One region of the Lacisediminihabitans sp. genome, then DNA from elsewhere that is predicted to be linked to it. Evidence: predicted binding sites of a transcription regulator. Region 1 holds the regulator's gene; the other holds the start of a gene.

Region 1 (5,790 bases):
GGGGTCCACCGCGCTGCTCTCCATCCCCTTCGGCCCGTTGCGGGTGTCGGCGCCGGCCAGGGTCGTCTACGTGGTGGACGAGCCGCAGCGCCGCGGGTTCGCCTACGGCACCCTTCCCGGGCATCCGGAGGAGGGCGAGGAGTCGTTCATCGTCGAGCAGACCGACGACGGATCGGTGTGGCTCGAAATCAGCGCGTTCTCGCGGCCCGCCAATGCGCTGTGGTGGCTCGTCTACCCCGTGCTTCGGGCGTCGCAGGCGTACTACACCCGCCGGTACTTCGAGTCGCTTTCCGGACCGGTCGAGTCGCCCTGATTCTCGTGACACGGCGCCGCCGATCGGGTAGCGTGCTCGTCATCGTTGGGAGAATCGATGCGTCACGCCGTCCCAAGTCGGGTCCGTGTCTGGCGCGTGGTCGCCGTGGCGATCTGTGCCCTGGTTCTCTCCGGGTGCGTGGTTTCGCCTCCTCCGAAACCGCTGACGCTGCGACTCTCCACGGACGACGGCCCCGGCGAGGTCTCGTCGACCCAGATCACCGAGTTCGCGCGTCGTGTTGCCGGGCTCTCGGCGGGGTCCCTCGTCGTCGAGCCGGCCTGGCACGTCAACGGCGGGTTCGTGCACGACTGGGACCAGGCCGCGGCCAGAAAGGTGATCGACGGGAAGCTGCCCCTCGGCCTGATCCCGTCCCGAGCGTGGGACACGCTCGGCGTGACCAGCCTGCAGGCGCTGAGCACGCCGATGCTGATCACCGACGAGTCTCTTGCTGCGGCCGTCGTGACGAGCCCACTGCAGCCCACGCTGCTCTCCGGACTGCGCTCCGTCGGCGTCACGGGCCTGAGCATCTACCCCGACGAACTGCGGCATCCATTCGGCTACGAAGCGCCGATGGACAGCCTCGAGCAATTCGGCGGCGCCGTGATGCGGGTGCCGACATCTGCGGCGAGCACCATGCTCTACCAGGCGCTGGGCGCCCGCACCGTCGATGATCAACAGGACCTGCTGACCCAGCGCGGCCAGGATTCCGACTACGGGCGTGATCCCTATTCGATCTCCACCGGAAACGTCGTCTGGTCCTCGAATTTCAATGTGTTGATTGTCAACAACGCGTCGTTCGCAGCGCTCACCCCGTCGCAGCGCGCGGTTCTTCGGCTGGCCGCCGCGGAGACCCAGAGCTGGGCGATAGTCAACCTGCCGACCGAATCGGATGCCGCCGCGCGCTGGTGCCACGCCGGTCACTCCATTGTAGCCGCGAGCCCCGATCAGCTCGCCGCGATCCAGCGAGCGGTCGCGCCCGTGCGGGACACTCTCGCGAAGGATCCCACGACGTCCACGCTGATTGAGGGCATCGAGGCGATCAAGGCGTCGACGGGTGCGGACGGGCCGGTGGTCGCCTGCCCGGCGTAGACGGCCGAGTTGCCGCACGGCATCGGGGAGAATGAAACCCATGCCCAGCGCCCTCCCTCTCGCCGATCCGGCGCCCCTCGACGGCACTCTGCCCTCGAGCGCGGCGGTCGGTGCGGCCGAGCGCAACTTCGGTGTCTACGTTCACGTGCCGTTCTGCCGGGTCCGCTGCGGATACTGCGACTTCAACACCTACACCTCAGACGAGCTCCGGGGTGCGAAACGCACCGACTACGCGGGCCAGGCGATCGCCGAGATGGCCATGGGCAGGCGGATCCTCGACCGCGCCGGACTGCCGCCGAGGCCCGCCTCGACCGTGTTCTTCGGCGGGGGCACGCCGACCATGCTTCCCGTGACGGACCTCGCCGCCATGCTCGCGGCGGTGCGCGATACCTGGGGGCTCGCCGACGGGGCCGAGGTCACCACCGAGGCGAACCCCGACTCGGTGGATGCGGAGTACCTCCTCGCTCTTGCCGCCGCCGGATTCACCCGGGTGTCGTTCGGCATGCAGTCCGCCGTGCCGCACGTGCTGGCGACCCTCGAACGCACGCACGACCCCGAGCGGGTGCCGCTCGTCGTGGAGTGGGCGCGCGCGGCCGGGCTCGCGGTGAGCCTCGACCTCATCTACGGCACACCGGGCGAGTCGCTCGAGGACTGGCGCGTGTCCCTCGAGCACGCGCTCGCGCAGCATCCCGACCACCTCTCCGCGTACTCGCTCATCGTCGAGGACGGCACGAAGCTGGCGAGGCAGATCCGGCGCGGCGAGGTCGCCCAGCCCGACGAAGACCTGCAGGCCGACATGTACGAGCTAGCCGACGAGTTGCTCGAGGCGAGCGGCTACGACTGGTACGAGGTGAGCAACTGGTCGAGGCCGGCCGGAGTGGCGGATGGCGCGCTTCCCACGGTGGGGGCGAGCGCCGCCGATCAGCGTTCCCGTCACAACCTCGCCTACTGGCAGGGCCACGACTGGTGGGGCGTCGGGCCGGGCGCCCACAGTCACGTCGGGGGAGTGCGCTGGTGGAACGTGAAGCATCCGGCCGCCTACGCCGAGCGCATCCTGGCCGGCAACTCGCCGGCGGCGGGTCGCGAGACCCTCGACGAGGAGACCAGACGGGTGGAGCGGGTGCTTCTGAGCACCCGCATCCGCGACGGACTCGCCGTGTCAGAACTCCCGGCCCCCGCGCGCACCGCCGTGGCCGGTCTCATCGGCGACGGCCTGGTGGATGGGGCGGCCGCCCTGCGCGGCACGATCCGGCTGACCCTGCGGGGTCGGCTGCTCGCCGACGCCGTGGTGCGCCGGCTGCTGGACGAGTAGACGCTAGTCACCGATGAACTTGATCGCCATCGGGTACACGTACCGCTCTCCGCGGTCGGCCGCGACCGCGGCGACGATGCAGAAGACGATGTTGACCACGGCCACCGCCACGAGGATGAGCGCGCCGACGAGGAACCAGATCGTGAAGAGGCCGACCACGTAGCCGAGCAGCACCGTGAGCTGGAAGTTGAGCGCCGCCGTCGTGTGCTGGCGAACGAACGCCCCGCGATCCTTGAGCACGATGTAGCCGATGAGCGCGGGCAGGAAGTGAAAGAAGATGCCGCCCACATGGATGAGCGTCGCCCAGAGTTTCTCGTCTGCCGGTTTGATCGGCTGGACGGTCTGGTGGGGGCTGCCGGGGGGAGTTGTGGTTTCGGACATGACCCCATTAAAGCAAGGTGCCCGGGAGCGCTGCTCCCGGGCACCCGATACCGAGCTACTTGATGAGGCGAAGTGCGACGGGGTAACGGTAGCTGCCGCCGCCGTTGACCTTCACGCCGCCGAGGATCGAGAAGATGATGTTCACCACGTAAAGGGCGAACTGCAGGAACCCGATCAGCAGGGCGATAGGGAAGAACACCGCGGCCGTGATGACCCAGAGGATCTGGAGCACGATCCACGCACCGATCCAGGTGATCTGCCAGTTGAGGGCTTCCTTGGATTCCTGCCGGGTCAGCGTCCCGCGGTCTTTGAAGACCAGGAAGATGATGAGCGCCGGGAGAAACCACAGGACTCCGCCAAAGTGCGCGAAGGAGGCCCACTGCTTGTCTTCGGCGGCCGTGAGAGGCGCAGCGGGCTGGGGAGCCATCGGCTGCGGTGTCGGTTCGGTCATGTGCGTTGCCTTTCGAGTGGGCGGCCCGGCCATGTGAACAGGGCCTTGGTGCGCTCGCGCCGTCGCCATTCTCGGTGAGAAGAGTTCGTGTGCGAGTACATGCATAAGGTACTGCGCGTCTCGCTCCGTGTGCAATGCCTGCGTCGCAGCGTGTCGCGGTACAATTGGCAGTCTGCAGTCGCGAGTGCTAAAGACCGGAGGTGGTGCTGGATGGTGTCAGAGCGTGGTCTCGACGTACTCCGGGTCATCGTGCAGGACTACGTGGCGTCCCGGGAACCGGTCGGCTCGAAGTCGATCGTGGACCGCCATTCCTTCGGGGTGTCGGCGGCGACCATCCGCAACGACATGGCGCTGCTCGAGGAGGAGGAGCTCATCGCCGCGCCGCACACGTCGTCCGGCCGCATCCCCACCGACAAGGGCTACCGCGTCTTCGTCAACCAGCTCGCCGACCTGCGCCCGCTGAGCGCGGCCCAGCGCACCGCCATCGAGAAGTTCCTCGGGGCATCCGCCGACCTCGACGAGGTCCTGGGGCGCACGGTGCGCCTGCTCTCCCAGATCACCCACCAGGTGGCGCTCGTGCAGTATCCGTCGCTCACCCGCTCCCGCATCCGGCACGTCGAACTCGTGCGCCTCACCGCCACGCGGATGATGACGGTGCTGATCACCGACACCGGCCGCGTCGAACAGCGGCTCATCGACGTGGCGCCGGGCCTCGACGAGGAATTCCTCGACCGGCTGCGCACCAGGCTGAATTCGTCGCTGGGCGGGCTCGCGCTCGCCGAGGCCGCCGAGAGGCTCGCGACGCTCGCCGACCAGTTCCCGCCGGAGCAGGCTCCGGCCGTGAGGCACATCGCCACCTCGCTCATCGAGCAGGTGCTCGCCAATCGCCAGGACAAGCTCGTCATGGCCGGTGCGGCCAACCTCGTGCGCACGGAGGAAGACTTCACGGGAAGCATCTACCCTGTTCTCGAGGCGATCGAGGAGCAGGTGACCCTGCTGCGACTCTTCGGCGAGATGGAACCCGACCAGAACGGGTTCTCGGTGAGCATCGGAAGCGAGAACGCGCAGTTCGGTCTCGGCGAGACCTCGGTGCTCACGACGGGGTACACGGCATCCGGAGGCGAGCTGTCCCGGCTCGGCGTGATCGGTCCGACTCGAATGGACTACTCGAACAACATCGCCGCGGTGAGAGCCGTGGCCCGCTATCTTTCCCGCCTTCTCGGCGAGGAATGAATGACATCGGCGCGGTGGCCGGCCTTCGGGCCGACCACGATCGCGCCGAGAATGCAAAGGAATTGGATTGGCTGACCACTACGAAGTACTCGGTGTCGGGCGCGAAGCGACGACTGACGAGATCAAGAAGGCGTACCGCCGCCTCGCACGGGAGCTGCATCCCGACGTGAACCCCGGGGCGGACGCCTCCGAGCGCTTCAAGCTCGTGACCCACGCGTACGACGTGCTGTCCGACCCGCAGCAGCGCCAGCAGTACGACCTCGGCCCGCAGGCCGGCTTCGGCGGCGGGGGTGGGGCGAACTTCGGCGGCTTCGGCGACATCTTCGAGACCTTCTTCGGCGGCGGCACGAGCCGCGGGCCGCGCTCCCGGCGCGAGCGGGGACAGGATGCCCTGGTGCGGGTGGAGGTGGACCTGGACGAGATCATCTTCGGCACCACGCGTGACGTCGAGGTCGACACGGCCGTGCTCTGTGAGACCTGCAACGGCTCATGCTGCGCCCCGGGCACGCAGCCGGTGACCTGTGACATCTGCCGCGGCAGCGGCCAGATCCAGCGCGCCGTGCGCAGCCTGCTCGGCAACGTGATGACCTCGAGCCCGTGCGGCACCTGCCGCGGCTACGGCACGGTCATCCCCAACCCCTGCCCCACCTGCCAGGGCCAGGGCCGCGTCCGCGCCCGCCGCACGATCCCGGTGGACATTCCGGCCGGGGTCGACACCGGCCTCCGCCTCCAGCTGCCCAGCCAGGGCGAGGTAGGCCCGGCGGGAGGCCCGAACGGCGACCTCTACCTCGAGATCAAGGTGCGTCACCACGACGTCTTCAGCCGCAACGGTGATGACATCCTCGCCACGCTCGAAGTGCAGATGACGGATGCCATCCTCGGCACCAAGACGACGCTCAAGACTCTCGACGGAGACGTCTCGGTCGAGATCCGACCGGGCACGCAGAGCGCCGAGGTCATCACGATCAAGGATCGCGGAGTGACCCACCTGCGCGGCAGCGGTCGGGGGGA
Region 2 (16,258 bases), on a different contig from region 1:
GGGGTCAGTCCATCCCGGCCAACGACCCGAACAACCTCTTCGTCGGCGGCTACAAGGAGGTGTTCGCGCGCGACCTCTACGAGGCGTGGACGGCGCTCTACACCGACGGCGACATCCAGACGGCGCGGGACACCGTGCGCTACCTGCTGCTGAAGAGCCAGCAGGCGAACGGATCGCAGCCCCGCAACTCGCTTCTCGACGGCACGAAGGCCGCCGACGCCTTCAACGACCAGCTGGACGAGACGGCCTATCCCATCCTGATGGCGCTGCAGTCCGGCCTCGCCGGCGACAACGCCCTCTGGCCGAAGGTGCGGTCGGCCGCGAACTTCCTGATCAGCCACGGGCCGAGCTTCGGGGTGGAACGCTGGGAGGAACAGACCGGCTACTCCCCCTCCACGATCGCCGCCGAGATCGCCGGTCTGGTCGCCGCCGCCACCATCGCCGACCAGCACAACGACCCGGCAAGCGCCCGCGTCTGGCGCGCCACGGCGGACCAGTACCAGCGCACGATCAAGGCCTGGGGCGTCACGACGAACGGCCCGCTCTCGGCGGACCCGTACTTCATCCGGCTCTCCAAGACCGGCGACCCCAACGCGGCGATCAGCTACAACGTGGGCAACGGCGGCCCCACCCTCGACCAGCGAGCGGTGGCGGATGCCGGCTTCCTCGAATATGTGCGTCTCGGAATCCTTCCCGCGACCGATCCCGTGATCCTCAATTCGCTCGTCGTCACCGACGCCACCATCCAGCGGCCGACCGACAGCGGCACGGGGTGGCTGCGCTACAACGGCGACGGCTATGGTGACTGCTTCGTAGGTGCCGGCACGAGCTGTGCGGTGACCGGCGCACCGTGGACGAACAACTTCTCGGGTCTCGGGCACCCGTGGCCGGTGCTCGGCGCCGAACGTGCCCAGCAGTATCTGGCCCAGGGGCAGGCGACCGCGGCCTCCGGCGTGCTGCTGTCGATAAACCGGATGAACTCCGGCCCCGGGCTCGTTCCCGAACAGGTGTGGGACCGAGCGGATGTGCCGGCCTCGCCGTACGGGTCGGACCCGGCGACGGCATCCATCGGCTTCGTCAACGGCAAGGCGGACGGCTCGGCCTCGCCCCTCACCTGGGGCTCGGCGTCGCAGGTGCGGCTCACCGCTGACCTCGCGGCCGGCCGTAGCCTCGAACAGCCGGCCCAGGTACGCGACCGCTACGTGACGCACACGCAGGGCACCACTCCGCTCACCGTCACCTCCCCCGCCGACGGGTCGGCGACCGGCGCCACCACCACCGTGGCGGGTACAGCGGCGCCCGGGGCCACCGTCGACATCGCGGACGTAGCGACCGATGCCAACAGCGCCACGACGCTCACCAACACCACCGCTGCCGCGGACGGTTCGTTCAGCGTGGACGTGACGTCGGCCGCCGGCACCAATGTGTTCGTGATCTCGAGCACAACCGAGGGCGGCACGGCGCAACTCGTCCGCTCCGTCGTGAACGATGTCGTCAACGGCACGCTCATCTTCAGCGCCGACGACCCGACCGGCGACGACAACGGGCCGGGCAACTACGCCTATCCCCCCGCGGGCGACTTCCACGCCGGAGCCTTCGATCTCACGAAGTTCCAGGTCTACGACACCGGCTCGACGGTGACCTTCCGCGTGCAGACGCGTGACCTCACCCCCACATTCGGCTCATCGAACGGGGCCCAGCTGGTTGACGTCTATGTTCGCGCTCCCGGTGCGGCGCCCACCTCGACCGCCTCGTCGTACGACGGCATGAAGTACGCCGTGTCGCCGTGGAGCAGGCTCATCGAGGCGCAGGGCTTCGGCAACAACCGGTTCGTCGACACGACGGGCACGAGCGCGGGCACGGTCACCGTGGCCGCCAACTCGGTCTCGCGCTACATCACGTTCAGCGTCGACAAGGCGGCGCTCGGAGGCACTCCGGCGAGCGGGTGGGGATTCGCCGTGGCACTCACCGGCCAGGACGGCACTCACGGCTTCGACCAGACCCGCGCGTTCACCAGCACGCCGGGCCAATACAGCTTCGGGGTCTGCGCCGCGGCCAGCGCCTCGCCGTTCTGCGTCGCCGATCCGAATGCCGTTCCCAAGGTGATGGACACCATCACCCCGAGCGGAGTGAGCCAGTCCGCCGAGCTCGACTACACGGCGACGAACCCGGTGACGCTGCAGGCGCTCGTGATTCCCTAGCCGGAGAAGCCTAAACTGGGGCGCACATGCGACTCCTCCTGATCCGTCACGGCCAGACCCCGGCCAATGTGCTCGGGCAGCTCGACACCGCGAGCCCCGGGCCCGGGCTCACCGACCTCGGCGCGCGCCAGGCGGCGGTGATCCCGGATGCGATGCGCTTCGAGTCGATCGATGCCATCTTCGCGTCGACACTGGTTCGCACCCAGCTCACCGCAGAGCCGCTCTCGCTCGACCGTGGACTGGAGGTGCGCGTGGGACGCGGCCTGCACGAGATCGAGGCCGGGGCGCTCGAGGGGCGAAGCGATCGGGACTCCGTTCGGGCCTACCTGGACACGATCTTCGCGTGGGGCACCGGCGACCTGGACGTGACGATGCCGGGCGCGGCGGACGGGCATTCCTTCTTCCGCCGCTTCGACGCTGACATCGAGATCGCGGCCGCGGAGTCCGACACGGCCGCGGTGTTCAGCCACGGGGCGGCGATCAGGGTGTGGACGGCGGCTCGGGCACAGAACGTGCCGCCCAGCTTCGCGGGCACGAACGAGCTCGGCAACACCGGGGTGGTCGAGCTGATCGGTTCGCCACAGGACGGCTGGACGCTCGTTTCTGGGCCGGGCTGCCGGTGGGCGGGGCGAGGCTCGCTGACGAATCCGCCCAGGATCCGACCGGCGGGCCGGTCTCGAACGCCTAGGTGTACTGCCTGGCACGCCTTGTGCAGGACGCTGCCGCCGTCCACGGGCACACACCGCGCGGACTCCCGTTGTGCAGGACGGGTTGTTCAGGACCGTTCCGGCGTCCAGGGGTGCCCACCCCACAGACTCCCGTTGTGCAGGACGGGTTGTGCAGGACGGCGCGAGCGGAGAGCGAGGACCATTTGTTCAGAACCGACGGGAGCGTCCTGCAGACCGGGACCGTCCGGGTCGCCACACCCCTGTGTGTCCCGCTAAAACTGTGTTGCCCGGGCCGTCTTGCCCAAGCCGTCCTGCACAAGCTGTCCTGCACAACTGGAGTCTGCCGGGCAAGGGCCCACACCGCCGAGGCCTGTAGCGGTGTTTGCAGTCACAGCAGCGTCAGCGTGGGACACGAGGACCTCGCTCACGTTCACAGACCGAACCGAGTCGTGACACCCAATGCTGCCTGGGCAGCAGGCCCAGGCGGCAGTCGCCGCGGCGTCTCCATCAAGAAGGCGCGCACTGCGCGGCTCTTCGACATGGAGAGCGGCGCCATCGGCGAACTCTCCCAGCCCGGTGGGCCGCTGTACAACATCGAGGTCTCGAACGGCGGCCTCATCACGTTCCCGGGCGGGGTGCCCCTCATTCAGGGCGGTGTCGTGATCGGCGCGCTCGGCGTGAGCGGAAGTCTCGTCGAGAACGACCGCCGGGTCGCCCTGGCGGGTGCCGCCACGATCTCGTGATCGCACAACCCGGGTGAGACCTGCACGACGAGGAATGGCCCGGAGCGTGTGCTCCGGGCCATTCCCGTGTCGATCGTGGTGCCTTCGGCTAGGCGGCCGGGACCTCGGCGGCCTCCGTCGGGGCCACCGAGCCATTGCTGATCTCGATCTTGCGAGCGCGCGCCTTCTCGCTCACCGGAAGGGTCAGGTTGAGAACTCCGTTGTCGTACCGGGCCGCGATCTTCTCGGTGTCGATGTTGCGGCCGAGCGTGAGCTGACGCAGGAACGAGCCGGCCTGGCGCTCGCGCGACAGCCAGGTGACGTTGTCGCCGGCGGGGGCGGTGCGCTCGGCCCGGATGCTGAGCAGCTGACCGTCGACGTCGATGTCCACCGTGGTCGGGTCGATCCCGGGCAGGTCGGCCGTCACGATGTAGTTGTCGCCGTCGCGGTAGAGATCCAGCGGGATCGAGCGGGTGGCGGTGCGGGCGGTGTAAAGGGGGCGGTTGGGGTAGAGAATCGCAGTCACAGTCAAACTCCTTGTGAGTCCTTAAACTTGAGTCGGTGTGACTCAACTAGGTCCGAATTAGCACTCGGACATCGAGAGTGCCAGCCGAATCGACCCTTCGGATTCCGCCCTCAGCGATACGCCGCCGTCCCGGACTCGCGGACCGGCTGTGGAGCGCCCTGTTAGGGTTGCCGCGTGAGTGTACGAGTCGAGAAGGTCGATCTGCCGGGCATCGGCACGCGTCATGACGTGATCACCAAGAAGGGCAGACGCATCGGCGTCGTCTCCCATCGGTCGGGTGAGCGGGAGCTCGCGCTGTTCGGTGTCGACGACCCGGACGAGGCCATCGACTCCATCGCGCTCACCGACGACGAGGCGGCCGCCCTCGCCGACGTGCTCGGCGCCTCGCTCATGCTGGGCCAGCTCGCCGGCATCCGGGAGCAGGCCGCCGGCCTCTTCACCGAACAGCTGCTCATCTCGGCCGGATCCCCCTACGCGGGAGAGGTGCTCGGTGCCACCAGGGCTCGCACCAGAACGCACACCTCGATCGTCGCCATCGTGCGCGGCGCGGACGTGATCCCCTCCCCCACCCCCGATTCAGCCCTGCAGGCCGGCGACACCATCATCGCCGTGGGCACCAGGCCGGGCCTCGACGCGCTCGCCCGCGTGCTCACCGACGGCTGAAAGGCACCCATCACCCATGCATGACGCCGCCCTGCTCCTCATCGAAGTCGGGGCCGTACTGCTGGGACTGAGCCTGCTTTCCCGGCTCGCCGACAAGATCGGCATCTCCGCGATTCCGCTCTACCTCATCGCGGGGCTCGCCTTCGGGGTCGGCGGCTTCGCACCGCTCGACGCCGGCAACGAGTTCTTCCGCTTCGGCAGCGAGCTCGGCGTGATCCTGTTGCTGGCGATGCTCGGCCTCGAGTACTCGCCGACCGAGCTGATCACGAGCCTCAAACGGTCGAGGCTCGCGGGCATCCTGGATGCCGTGCTCAACGCCCTGCCCGGCGCGGCCTGCGCGCTCATCCTGGGCTGGGGTCCGATCGCCGCGGTCGCGCTGGCCGGCATCACCTGGGTGTCGTCCTCCGGCGTGATCGCCAAGGTTCTGCGCGACCTGCGCCGGCTCGGCAACCGGGAGACCCCAACCATCCTCTCCATCCTCGTGATCGAGGACCTCGCGATGGCGTTCTACCTGCCCGTGCTCTCGGCGCTCGTGATCGGCGCCGGATTCCTCGCCGGTGCGACCGCCCTCGTGGTGGCCGTGCTCGTGGTGGTGGTGATTCTCTACGTGGCGCTTCGCCACGGCAAGATCATCTCGCGGCTGTTCGCCGCCCACCATCCCGAGTCACTGCTGCTCGGGGTGCTCGGTCTCACGATGCTCGTGGCCGGCGTCGCCCAGCAGGTGAATGTCTCCGCGGCTGTCGGCGCGTTCCTGGTGGGCATCGCGCTCTCCGGACGCGTCGCCCACAACTCGCAACAGCTCCTCTCGCCGCTGCGCGACCTGTTCGCCGCCGTCTTCTTCGTCTTCTTCGGCCTGTCGACCGAGCCGGCCAGCATCCTCCCGGTGCTGCTGCCCGCGGCGATCCTCGCGGTCGTCACGATCGCCACCAAGACGCTCACCGGCTATCGCGCGGCTGCCGCGGCGGGCATCGGAATCCCCGGTCGGTGGCGCACCGGCTTCGCCCTCACCCCGCGCGGCGAGTTCTCCATCGTGATCGCGGGACTCGCCGCCGGGTCGGGCATCGAACCGCGGCTCGCCCCGCTCGCCACGGCGTACGTTCTGCTCACCGTGGTGGCCGGTCCCCTCCTGGCCAGGATGACGGACGCCCCCTGGTTCCGTCGCCTCCTGGTGGCCCGCGGCACGCGGACGGCAACCATCGCGCAGGGCGCGGACGGACACTAGCCTTTACCTGTTCGTGCCAACTCCATATCGAAGGGAATCTGCCATGCACACGAGATCCCGCCTCACGGCCGTCGCCACGGCGGCCGTCGCGGTACTCGCGCTGACCGCCACCGCGGCCAGTGCGGCTCCCCACCAAGACGCATCCAACGGTGCGTCGGCCCACCACGACGGGCCGTCCTTCGACCACATCTTCGTGATCATGCTCGAGAATCACTCGCAGTCGAGCGTCATCGGCGACGCGAATGCGCCGTACCTGACCAGCCTCGCCAGCCAGTATTCGACGGCCGACAACTACTACGGCGTCACCCATCCCTCGATGCCCAACTACATCGCCACCATCGCCGGTGACAACTTCGGCATCCAGGACGACAACGACCAGAACGTGGTCAACCTCAACCGGGTGAATCTCGTGGACCAGCTGGAGTCCCGCCACATCGGCTGGGGCGCCTATCTCGAGACCCTGCCGGCCAACAAACTGGACCGCTTCGGCCCGGCCCTCCCCGACGGCACCGTCGCGTCGCTCTATGCCAAGAAGCACAACCCGTTCGTGCTCTTCGACGACGTGAAGAACAACCCGGCACGGATGGCGCAGGTGAAGGACTACTCTCAGCTCTCCGCCGACCTCAACGGGCCGAAGGCGCCGCAGTTCGTCTGGATCAGCCCCAACCAGTGCAACGACATGCACGGTGGGGTCTACGCGGCGATTGTGGGGCATCCGGAGACACCGTGCCCCTACGGCAGCGTCAAGGATGATGCCAACGACGCCGCGCTGAAGCAGAAGGCAGACGGCTTCGTGAAGACGGCGGTCGCCACCATCACCGGGTCGAAGGCGTGGACCAAGCGTTCGGCTATCGTGATCGTCACCGACGAGAACGACTACACCGGCAACACCACGACCGGCGGCTGGGAGAGCGCGGCCGGATGCTGCGACTCGCCGTACGTGAGCGCCGCCGACCCGCGGATCAGCGCGAGCTGGCCCGGCGGAACCTACGGTGGCGGCCTCATCCCCGCGATCGTGGTCACGGCCTCAGGACCGCGGCACTTCGTGGACCACACGGCATACAACCACTACTCCTTGCTCACCACCATCGAGCAGAACTTCGGCCTGGGCTATCTCGGCCATGCCGGGGACACGGCGGGCGGCGTGGTGCCAATGTGGCCCATGTTCACCGGCCGGCGGTAGGGCACTCGGCTCAGATCGGCCCGGCGGCGCGTCCGTCCCTCGACCTCGTGGTTGAGGCGGCGGGCGCGCCGCTCTGTGGTGGCAGCGCCAATGCCGCCGCTAGAGGTCGCTGAGTTCGCTCACGTTCTGCCGGCCGGGCTCGATCGTCCCCACCGGCGCGGTGTCCGCGTGCACGTACTTGCCGCCGGCCGAGAGCGACGCGACCGCGCCGATCAGGGACATGATCGCCGCCGCGATGAACACGATCACGAGCCCGGAGTGGAAGGGCTGCGAGATCAGCTCGGGAAAGAAGGTCTTGCCGGTGAGCGCCGCGGCGTTCGTGGTGGACAGGTTCTTGAGCGCTCCGGTGGGCCCCAGGATGCTCTCGATCGGGTTGTAGCCCAGGAACGCGGCGAACAGGCTGCCGACCGGCGGGGTCGCGGCCACCTGGTTGGCCACGGCCGTGCCGACCCCATGCGACGTGAGCCCGCTGCGGAGGGCGTTGGGGAGGGTGTCCGCGAGGCCCGCGATCATCAGGGAGAAGAAGATGCCGATCGAGAGCGAGTTGCCCGCGTTCTGAAAGGTGCCGGTCATGCCCGACGCCGCGCCGCGCTGGTTCGCCGGCACGCTGTTCATGATGGCCGTGCGGTTGGGCGCGGCGAACATGCCAGACCCGACTCCGTTGAGGAAGGTGATGAGGGCGAAGACCGGATAGCTGAAGTCGACCGGGATGAGCAGCAACGCGATGAAGGTCGCCGCGACGAGCACGAGCCCACCGGTGGCGAAGAGGCGTGCGCCGAACCGGTCGCTCAGGGTGCCCGAGATGGGTCCGGAGACGAGGAATCCGATCGTGAGCGGGAGAAGATAGATGCCCGCCCAGAGCGGTGTGCTCTCGTAGGAGAACCCGTGCAGCGGCAGCCAGATGCCCTGAAGCCAGATGATGAGCATGAACTGCAGTCCGCCCCGCCCGACCGACGCGAGCAGGCCGGCGAAGTTGCCCCGGGCGAAGGCCTGGATGCGGAACAGCCGCATGTTGAACATGGGCTCCGCGGTGTGCAGCTGCAGGAACACGAATCCGATGAGCAGCGCGACGCCACCGATGATGCCGGCGAGCACCCAGGGGTTCAGCCAGCCGGTGGAGCTCGAGCCGTAGGGCTGGATACCGTAGGTGATTTCCGCGAGCAGGGCGGTGAGTCCGACGGCGAAGACGATGTTGCCCGGCCAGTCCACCCTTCCAGGGCTCTTCACGCCGACCTCGTGCAGTGACTTGTATGACCAGATGGTGCCGAGGATGCCGAACGGCACGCTCACCAGAAAGATCGCGCGCCAGTCGATCTCGGCGAGCACCCCGCCGATGATCAGGCCGAGGAAGGTGCCCGCGATGGCCGCGATCTGGTTGATACCGATGGCCATGCCCCGCTTGTTGGCGGGGAACGCATCGGTGAGGATGGCCGTCGAGTTGGCGAAGATCATCGATCCGCCCACGGCCTGGAGCACACGCCACCCGATCAGCCACATCGCGCCGGCACCCGACGTGAACGGGTCGAAGACGAGCGCGATCGCGGCCACGGTGAAGATCACGAACCCGAGGTTGTAGATGCGCACGCGCCCGTAGATGTCGCCGAGCCGTCCGAAGCTCACCACGAGAACGGCCGTCACCAGGATGTAGCCCATCAGCATCCACAGCAGGTAGCTGACATTGCCCGGCTGCAGCGGGTCGAGCTTGATGCCCTTGAAGATCGCCGGGAGCGAGATGAGCACGATCGACCCGTTGATCGTGGCCATGAGCATGCCGAGCGTCGTGTTGCTCAGCGCGACCCACTTGTAGCGGGGGTGATCCTTGTTGAACATTCCGGTGCGCGTCGCGGTTGCGGTCACGGGGGCCTCCAGGGTGCGGGGCGTCGACGTTGAGCGCCAATAGTTAGTTGTTGTGTACTAATAATACGCCCGTCGCGGGCGTGCGCCGGCGGGGTGCCGCCGGCTCACGAGCCGGTCTTCGGAATCGACCCGTCTCGATGGCGGTGGGCGGCCGTTGCTGTCACAGTGGGTGACGAGGGATCGGAGCGATGATGAGATTCATGATCATGGTGTTCGGCGAGCGGGCGGAACTCCACGCGAGACCGACCGAATGGATCGAGAGGATGGTGGCCTTCATGGTGCGCCTCGACGACGAGCTGGCCCAGAGCGGCGAACTGGTCTACTCCGAGGTGCTGGAGGCCGCCGATGCCGCGACCCTCGTCGGTTCGGACGGTGCCGCGGGCCGCGGCGCGTTCAATGTCTCGGACGCACCGCTTTCGCGCTACTGGGTGGTGAAGGTGCCCGACGAGTCCCGCGCGATCGCCATCGCCGCGAGCGTGGCCGCGATGGTCGAGTCCCCGGTCGAGGTTCGCCAGTGCATGGAGCAGTCCCTGCGGCCCTGACGGCGCGCCCGCTACTCGACGCGGGCAAACCGCGGGACGCTCTGCCCGTCGACCTCGACGGTCTCCCGGAACATCCCGAGCGGTCGCACCCAGAGTCCGTTGTCGCCGTAGAGCGCCCGGTAGACGACCAGCCTCTCCTCGGTCTCTGAATGGGTGGCGGTGTCGACGACCTCGTAGAGGTTGCCCTTGTAGTGACGGTAGAGGCCGGGTTCCAGTTCGGACATCTGCACACGGTACCGGACTCACCCGCGGGGATGTCGAATTGCGGAGTTCGGAATCGTCTCCGTGCTGATCGTGCCTCTCTGGCACGATGGACGAAGATCAAGGAAACGAGGAAACCATGAAATACCTCCTGATGATGCAGGTCGATCGCGGCGTCTTGGACTCGCTGACGGCGGAACAGAATGAAGCGATCGGCACCGGCCACGGCGCGTTCATGGATGCGATCACGGCATCCGGCGAGTTCATTCTCACGCAGGCCCTCGGCGACCCGGCCGAAAGCAGCGTGATCCGGGCCTCGGGCGGCGTGCCCCAGGTTCAGGACGGCCCCTTCCTGGAGGCGAAGGAGTTTCTGGGCGGGTTCTACCTGGTTGATGTGGACTCGAAGGAGCGCGCCCTCGAACTGGCCGCGATGATCCCCGACTCGAAGATCGACGGCCTGGCCATCGAGGTGCGTCCCGTCATGTTCTCGAAGGCGGCGGATTTCTGAACACCCCTGCCTCGATCGGGGGCCTGCTGCGCGAACTCGCGCCGCAGGTCCTCGGGCGGTTGATTCGCCGGTACGGCCAGTTCGACCTCGGCGAGGATGCGGTGCAGGATGCCCTGCTCAAGGCCACGACGCTCTGGCCGGAAGAGGGAGTCCCAGACAGCCCCGCCGCGTGGCTGTACACGGTCGCCTCCCACCGGTTGATCGACCTGATCCGGAGCGAGGTCGCGCGCCGATCCCGGGAGAAGGACTATGCCCTGGACGACTTCGCGCTGACCGAGGGACGCCACGAGCCTGCCGACGCCAGGGACGACACACTGGATCTGCTCTTCCTCTGCTGTCACGACTCCCTGTCTGCGTCATCGCAAATCGCCCTCACCCTGCGTGCCGTGGGCGGACTGACAACCGGCGAGATCGCCAGTGCCTACCTGGTGCCGGAGTCGACGATGGCCCAGCGCATAAGCCGGGCCAAGCAGACGATCAAGGCGGCCGGCGCGACCTTCGGCGAACTCTCCCCCGAGCAACGACGGGAGCGCTCGGAGGCGGTCACGCGGGTGCTCTACCTCATGTTCAACGAGGGATACACCGCGACCGGCGGAGACGAACTGCTGCGGGTGGATCTCTCGGCCGAGGCGATCCGACTCGCGCGACAACTCGTGCGACTTCAGCCCGACGACGGCGAGAGCGTGGGGGCGCTCTGCCTGATGCTCCTGACCGACGCGAGACGACCGGCGCGCATCACGGCCCGCGGCGACCTGGTTCCGCTCGATGAGCAGGATCGCTCGCTGTGGAACCGGGAGGCCGTCGCGGAGGCCATCGCGCTGTTGGTCACCGCGCTGAGGACGTCGACGGCGGGTCCGTATCTGGTTCAGGCCGCGATCGCCGCGATCCACGCCGAGTCGTCGTCGACCGAGACGACGGATTGGGAGCAGATGTCCGCCTGTACACCCTGCTCGAGCACATGGTGTCCAATCCGATGGTCACGCTGAACCGTGCCGTGGCCGTGGCGATGGTCGACGGCCCCGAGGCGGCGCTCAGACTGCTCGATCAGCTGGCGGATGACCCGAAGATCGCCGGGCACTATCGGCTGACCTCGGTGCGAGCCCACCTCCTGGAGTCATCGGGCGACCTTGTGGGTGCCCGGGAGGCCTACCGGGCGGCCGCCCGCGCAACGTTGAGTTCGCCGGAGCGCCGCTATCTGCAGGGGCGTGCGGACAGGCTCTGACGCCTTTCGGACGGAAACGCATCGGAGTTCGGATGTCGAATTCCTTGTCTCGTCACCGTCTCCTTCCCGACACGGAGGTGTCGCTCCACCACGAGAGGGAAGACCATGACCGCACAGCCAGCACGTGACGAGACAGAGACGTCGAGCAAGGACTCGCCCGAGCGGGCCCCCGTGATTCGAGACGTGCCGGAGACGGCCGGCCCACGACAGTGGATCGGGTTGGCCGTGCTCGCGGTCCCGCAGTTGCTCGTGTCGGTCGACACGTCATTCGTTCTCCTCGCCCTGCCCCGCATCGGCGAGGCGCTCCACGCCAACGCGAGCCAACAGCTCTGGATCACCGACATCTACTCGTTCATGCTCGCCGGCTTCCTCATCACCATGGGGACCCTGGGCGACCGCATCGGACGCCGACGGCTCCTGATCATCGGCGGTACGGGCTTCGCCGCGGCCTCGATCGCCGCCGCCTTCGCCGCCTCGCCCGAGATGCTCATCGTCGCCCGGGCGCTGATGGGGATCGCGGGGGCGACGCTCGCGCCCTCGACGCTCGCCTTGATCGCCAACATGTTCACAAACGCCGCCCAGCGGGGAGTGGCCGTCGGCATCTGGTTCGTCGCCTTCATGGGCGGCCTTGCCGTGGGTCCCGTTCTCGGTGGCGCCCTCCTCACTCACCTGTGGTGGGGATCCGTGTTCCTGGTCGGGGTGCCGGTCATGGTGCTCCTGGCGATCCTTGCGCCCCTCTTTCTGCCGGAATACCGCGCGCCGTCGGCCGGGAGGATCGACCTCACCAGCGTCGTCCTGTCGCTGGTGGCGGTGCTCACGGTCGTCTATGGGCTCAAGCAGATCGCCCAGTCCGGCTGGGGCACCGTGCCCGTCGGGATGCTGCTCGTCGGGGTCGCCGTCGGTGTCGCCTTCGTCGCCCGGCAGCGTCGGCTCGCCCATCCGCTGCTCGAGCTGAGCCTGTTCCGAAACCGGGCCTTTGCGGCGGCCATACTCTGCCTGCTGATCGGCACGCTGGTGACCGGTCCGATGATGCTGTTCAATACCCAGTATTTTCAGCTCGTTGCCGGTCTGTCGCCTTTGGCCGCGGGACTCTGGACGCTGCCGTCGGTGCTCGGCTCGCTCACGAGTTTCGGACTCTCCCCGGTGCTGGCCCGGCGCATCCGTCCCGCCTACCTGATCTCCGGCGGCCTGGCACTGTCCGTGAGTGGTGCCGTCGTCGCGGCCCAGGTGACCCCGTCCTCCGGCATCCTCCCCCTCGTGATCGGGTTCACCCTGGTTTCGATCGGGAGCGGCCCCCTCGTCACCCTGAGCACCACCCTCGTGCTCGGTTCGGTTCCTGCCGAGCGGGCGGGGTCCGCGGCATCCCTGTCTGAAACGGCCGGCCAATTCGGCTACGCGATCGGGATAGCGATCCTCGGGAGTGTGGTGACGCTGATCTACCGTGCACAACTCGCACACCTGCCGGCCTCCCTACCCGCCGCCGCGGCAGCCGGGGCCCGGGACGGCCTCGCGACGGGTCGCACCGCGGCGCTGGCCCTCGCCGATCCTGCTGGCGCCACCCTCCTGGCGGCGGCACAGGCCGCGTTCACCAGCGCCATTGCTGCCACCGCCGTGATCAGCGCCATCGCTCTGGCTATCGTGGCCGTCATCGCCGCGGTCGCCTTCCGCGGGGTCCCACCGACGAAGTCGGAGTAGGGGCTATGCGAGCCCCAGCAGTCGGGATGCCACCGCCATGCCTGCGCCCACCAGCAGAACAACCCCGCCGCCGAACCAGAGCGTCTGGCGCTGTGCGGCAGACCGCACCGCCGCGTCGAGCGCCGCGAAGCGGCCCGGAACATCCGCCGCCTGCTCCGGCGTCTCCCGCCAGACGGCGGGATTGTCGAGGAGATGGGCGAGATCCGCGACCTCGGACGCACCGAGCATCTCCGGCTGCTTGAGGATCCAGCGCACCAGATGCCGTGCGTCGATCACCGTGACGAGCTCTGGCCGCTCACGGATTCTGATCGACCCGGGATCGACGAGAACGATCATCGCCCGCACGAGGGTGCCGCTCGGCAGGTGCCTCGCGATCAGTTTGCCGACGCTCGCCGCCTCGGATTCGGCCCTGTCGATGTACGGCATGCTTCTGCCGGACACCAGGAATCCGCGCCCGCCCACCCAGATCTTCTTGCCGCTGTGGTGCTTGGTGTTGATCGTGAAGACACCGGCCGGCCCCACGAGCAGGTGATCGATGTCGCTCTCCGTCTTGCCCACGGGCAGGGAGTGCAGCACGGTCCATGCGGCGGGGAGGCGCCCGAGGGCTCGCGCCACGGCGATCTCGCCCCGCGCGCCCACGTACCAGGGCGTCTCGGTGGCGTTCAGCGGCGGCAGCCCGAAGAGCCTCGCCAGCCGGGACTGCGCCGGGCGCACGTCGTGTAGCGCGAGCAGCTTCTCCATGAGTGATTGGGCGGCGGGTCGTGACCGCATCGTGCCGACGTCAGGCATCGAGCATCTTCCTCAGGTGTTGCTCGCCCGGAAGGAGCTGGGTCGCCTGGGGGTCCATCACGGGGAATCCCGGCATTGCTGGTCCCCCGCTTTCGGACGCGTCGACAGGCTTCGACGTTATCGAGTTTCCCTCTGCTCCTGAATCCCCAGTGCGAGGGGTGCGGGGCGGGCGTGGTCGCTGCGCCGATCGAAACGTGCCTGGCGCCGGCCGCCCGCTGCCAGGCCGCCGGAGCGGTGCGGGCCATCTCTTCGAGAGGTCCCGGTCGAGTCGGATGCGAAGCCCATCGAGTTGGGGGGCGACTACTCCTTCACAGCGGACGGCGGCGGGCGACAGTCCACAGGAAGTGCTGGTCAAGGGGTGGTTTGAGCGGAAGAATGTCGGTGGGTGGTGCGAGAGTTGGGGCATGAACAGCCTCACCGTGACCGCCGCTCCGCCGGTGGATCGAGCGTGGTCGGACCGGTCAGATCCGGCCTGCGGCGGGCTCACCGACGGCGAGCTCATGCGCGCCCTCGCGGAGCAGTTTTCGGCGCGACGAACGACGGAGGCGAACATCGTGCGCCTGACCGCGGAGGTGGCGGAACGCTCCCGGTCCACCCTGGGTCGGGGCGGTCTCGCGCATCGGATGATGGACACCAGTCCGGTCGGCTCGCTAATCCGAGTGGGGAGGATCGGGCGACAGGAAGCGGCGCGGCTAGTGCGGGTTGCCACCGCCACCTTCCCGTCTCTCAGCATCACCGGAGAGATGATCGCGCCGCGTTATCCGCATGTTGCAGCCGCCCTCGACGAGTGTGCGATCGGAGTGGATGCCGCAGCCGCCATCGTCACCAACCTCGACCAGGCGAGCCCCCGAGCCCATCCAGACGATGTCGCGTACGCGGAAGAATTCACGGTCGACTTTGCTCGCACGGCCCCGGCCGACCTGGTGCGCAAGCTGGCGATCCAGTGCCGTGACCGTCTCGACACCGACGGCATCGAACCCCGCGAAGAAGACCTTGTGCGTCGACGGAAGCTGTCGATCGTCGAACTGGCGAACGGCATGCACCGGCTGGTTTGGGAGATGGACCCGCTCACCGCCGCCTCCGTGCGTGGGTTCCTCGACGGGTATGTCGACAGCGTCTACCGTGCGGGCAGGCGCAACGATCCAGAGGACGGCCCAAACCGTGCGGACACGAACGAGGGTGGCGCGGAGTTGATCTGCGAGCTTTTTGACGGCCCGCCGCCCATCGTTGCGGAGCTGCGGGACCCACGCACCCGCGCGAACATGGCGTCGGATGCGATGCTGGCGTTGTTCGGGCACGTCTCGAACTGTGCCCACGCGGTGAGTCCGCTGCCGAAAACCACCCTTGTCGTGCGGCTGACTCTCGACGCTCTGCTCTCCGGTCTCGGCGAGGCTCGTCTCGACGGCATGGACCAGCCCATCGCGGCGGGGACCGCCAGGCGGATGGCCGCCGAGGCCGGCATCATCCCGGTAGTGATGGGCGGCCCGAGCGAGGTGCTCGATCTGGGACGTGAGCAGCGCCTGTTCACCAAGAAGCATCGGCTGGCGATCGGTGAACTGTATTCCGCCTGCGCGGCCTGCGGCGGGCCGGCGGCGTGGGCCGAACTCCACCACATCGACTGGTTTGTGAGGGACGGCGGGTTGACGAACCTGAAGAATGCGATTCCCCTCTGCGCGTCCGATCACCATGCGGTTCACGCGAACGGATGGGAGGTCTCTATTCGGCGTGGAATTGCGTGGTTCATTCCGCCGAGCTGGATCGATGCGTTCCGCACGCCGAGGCGCGGAAGCTCACCGCCGCGCATCGAGTTCCCGCGTCGACAGTGAATCCTCACGTCGGAATGATCGGGAAGATATCCACGAGTCCCGAGCAACGGCTCTCGGTATTGAGTCGACAGTTGGACGATGCGGGAATTCCCCCACATCCTCGCCGGTTGCCCCAGACATGAGCACACCCATCACGATGTACGGCGCCGACTGGTGCATAGACTGCCGCCGGTCGAAGCGCGTCCTCGACGAACTGGGGGTGGCCTATGACTATGTGGACCTCGAGGCCGACGTCACCGGGGCCGATCGGGCATACGCCATCAGCGGGAGGACCAACATCCCGGTGATCGTCTTCGCCGACGACAGCCATCTTGTCGAGCCCAGCGATGCCGACTTGCGCGAGCGCGTGGCGGCCCTCTCGGCGTAGCGCGCCCAATCCTTAGTGCGTCGTGGGCGACAGCTGTGCCTCGAGGGCTGCCACGTCTTCCGGGCG

The links. Region 1 encodes HrcA, which represses chaperone genes, less so after heat shock. Its sites were predicted from a motif close to TTNGCACTCGNNNNNNNCGAGTGCNAA; they were not measured.
Region 2: a site for HrcA is predicted at 4,175-4,201, ahead of ACHZD8_RS12520 (Hsp20/alpha crystallin family protein). Genes of this name have one in related genera too.

Annotation. Positions count from the first base shown of each region.
Region 1 covers NZ_JAYSJZ010000026.1:38-5,827, reverse strand. Annotated here, with positions in the region: gene ACHZD8_RS02760 (DUF1990 family protein) at 1-313, shown strand, start outside; gene ACHZD8_RS02755 (TRAP transporter substrate-binding protein) at 452-1,402, shown strand; gene hemW (radical SAM family heme chaperone HemW) at 1,443-2,714, shown strand; gene ACHZD8_RS02745 (DUF4870 domain-containing protein) at 2,718-3,095, opposite strand; gene ACHZD8_RS02740 (DUF4870 domain-containing protein) at 3,151-3,546, opposite strand; gene hrcA (heat-inducible transcriptional repressor HrcA) at 3,757-4,779, shown strand; partial or broken gene dnaJ (molecular chaperone DnaJ) at 4,847-5,790, shown strand, end outside.
Region 2 covers NZ_JAYSJZ010000079.1:26,419-42,676, reverse strand. Annotated here, with positions in the region: gene ACHZD8_RS12535 (glucodextranase DOMON-like domain-containing protein) at 1-2,201, shown strand, start outside; gene ACHZD8_RS12530 (histidine phosphatase family protein) at 2,228-3,145, shown strand; gene ACHZD8_RS12525 (heme-binding protein) at 3,319-3,612, shown strand; gene ACHZD8_RS12520 (Hsp20/alpha crystallin family protein) at 3,701-4,117, opposite strand; gene ACHZD8_RS12515 (cation:proton antiporter regulatory subunit) at 4,292-4,780, shown strand; gene ACHZD8_RS12510 (cation:proton antiporter) at 4,797-6,002, shown strand; gene ACHZD8_RS12505 (alkaline phosphatase family protein) at 6,046-7,185, shown strand; gene ACHZD8_RS12500 (MFS transporter) at 7,285-9,042, opposite strand; gene ACHZD8_RS12495 (hypothetical protein) at 9,231-9,584, shown strand; gene ACHZD8_RS12490 (DUF1653 domain-containing protein) at 9,596-9,808, opposite strand; gene ACHZD8_RS12485 (YciI family protein) at 9,925-10,293, shown strand; gene ACHZD8_RS12480 (RNA polymerase sigma factor) at 10,353-11,279, shown strand; gene ACHZD8_RS12475 (hypothetical protein) at 11,252-11,515, shown strand; gene ACHZD8_RS12470 (MFS transporter) at 11,621-13,210, shown strand; gene ACHZD8_RS12465 (nuclease-related domain-containing protein) at 13,214-13,999, opposite strand; gene ACHZD8_RS12460 (DUF222 domain-containing protein) at 14,500-15,825, shown strand; gene ACHZD8_RS12455 (glutaredoxin domain-containing protein) at 15,944-16,192, shown strand; gene ACHZD8_RS12450 (1-phosphofructokinase family hexose kinase) at 16,205-16,258, opposite strand, start outside.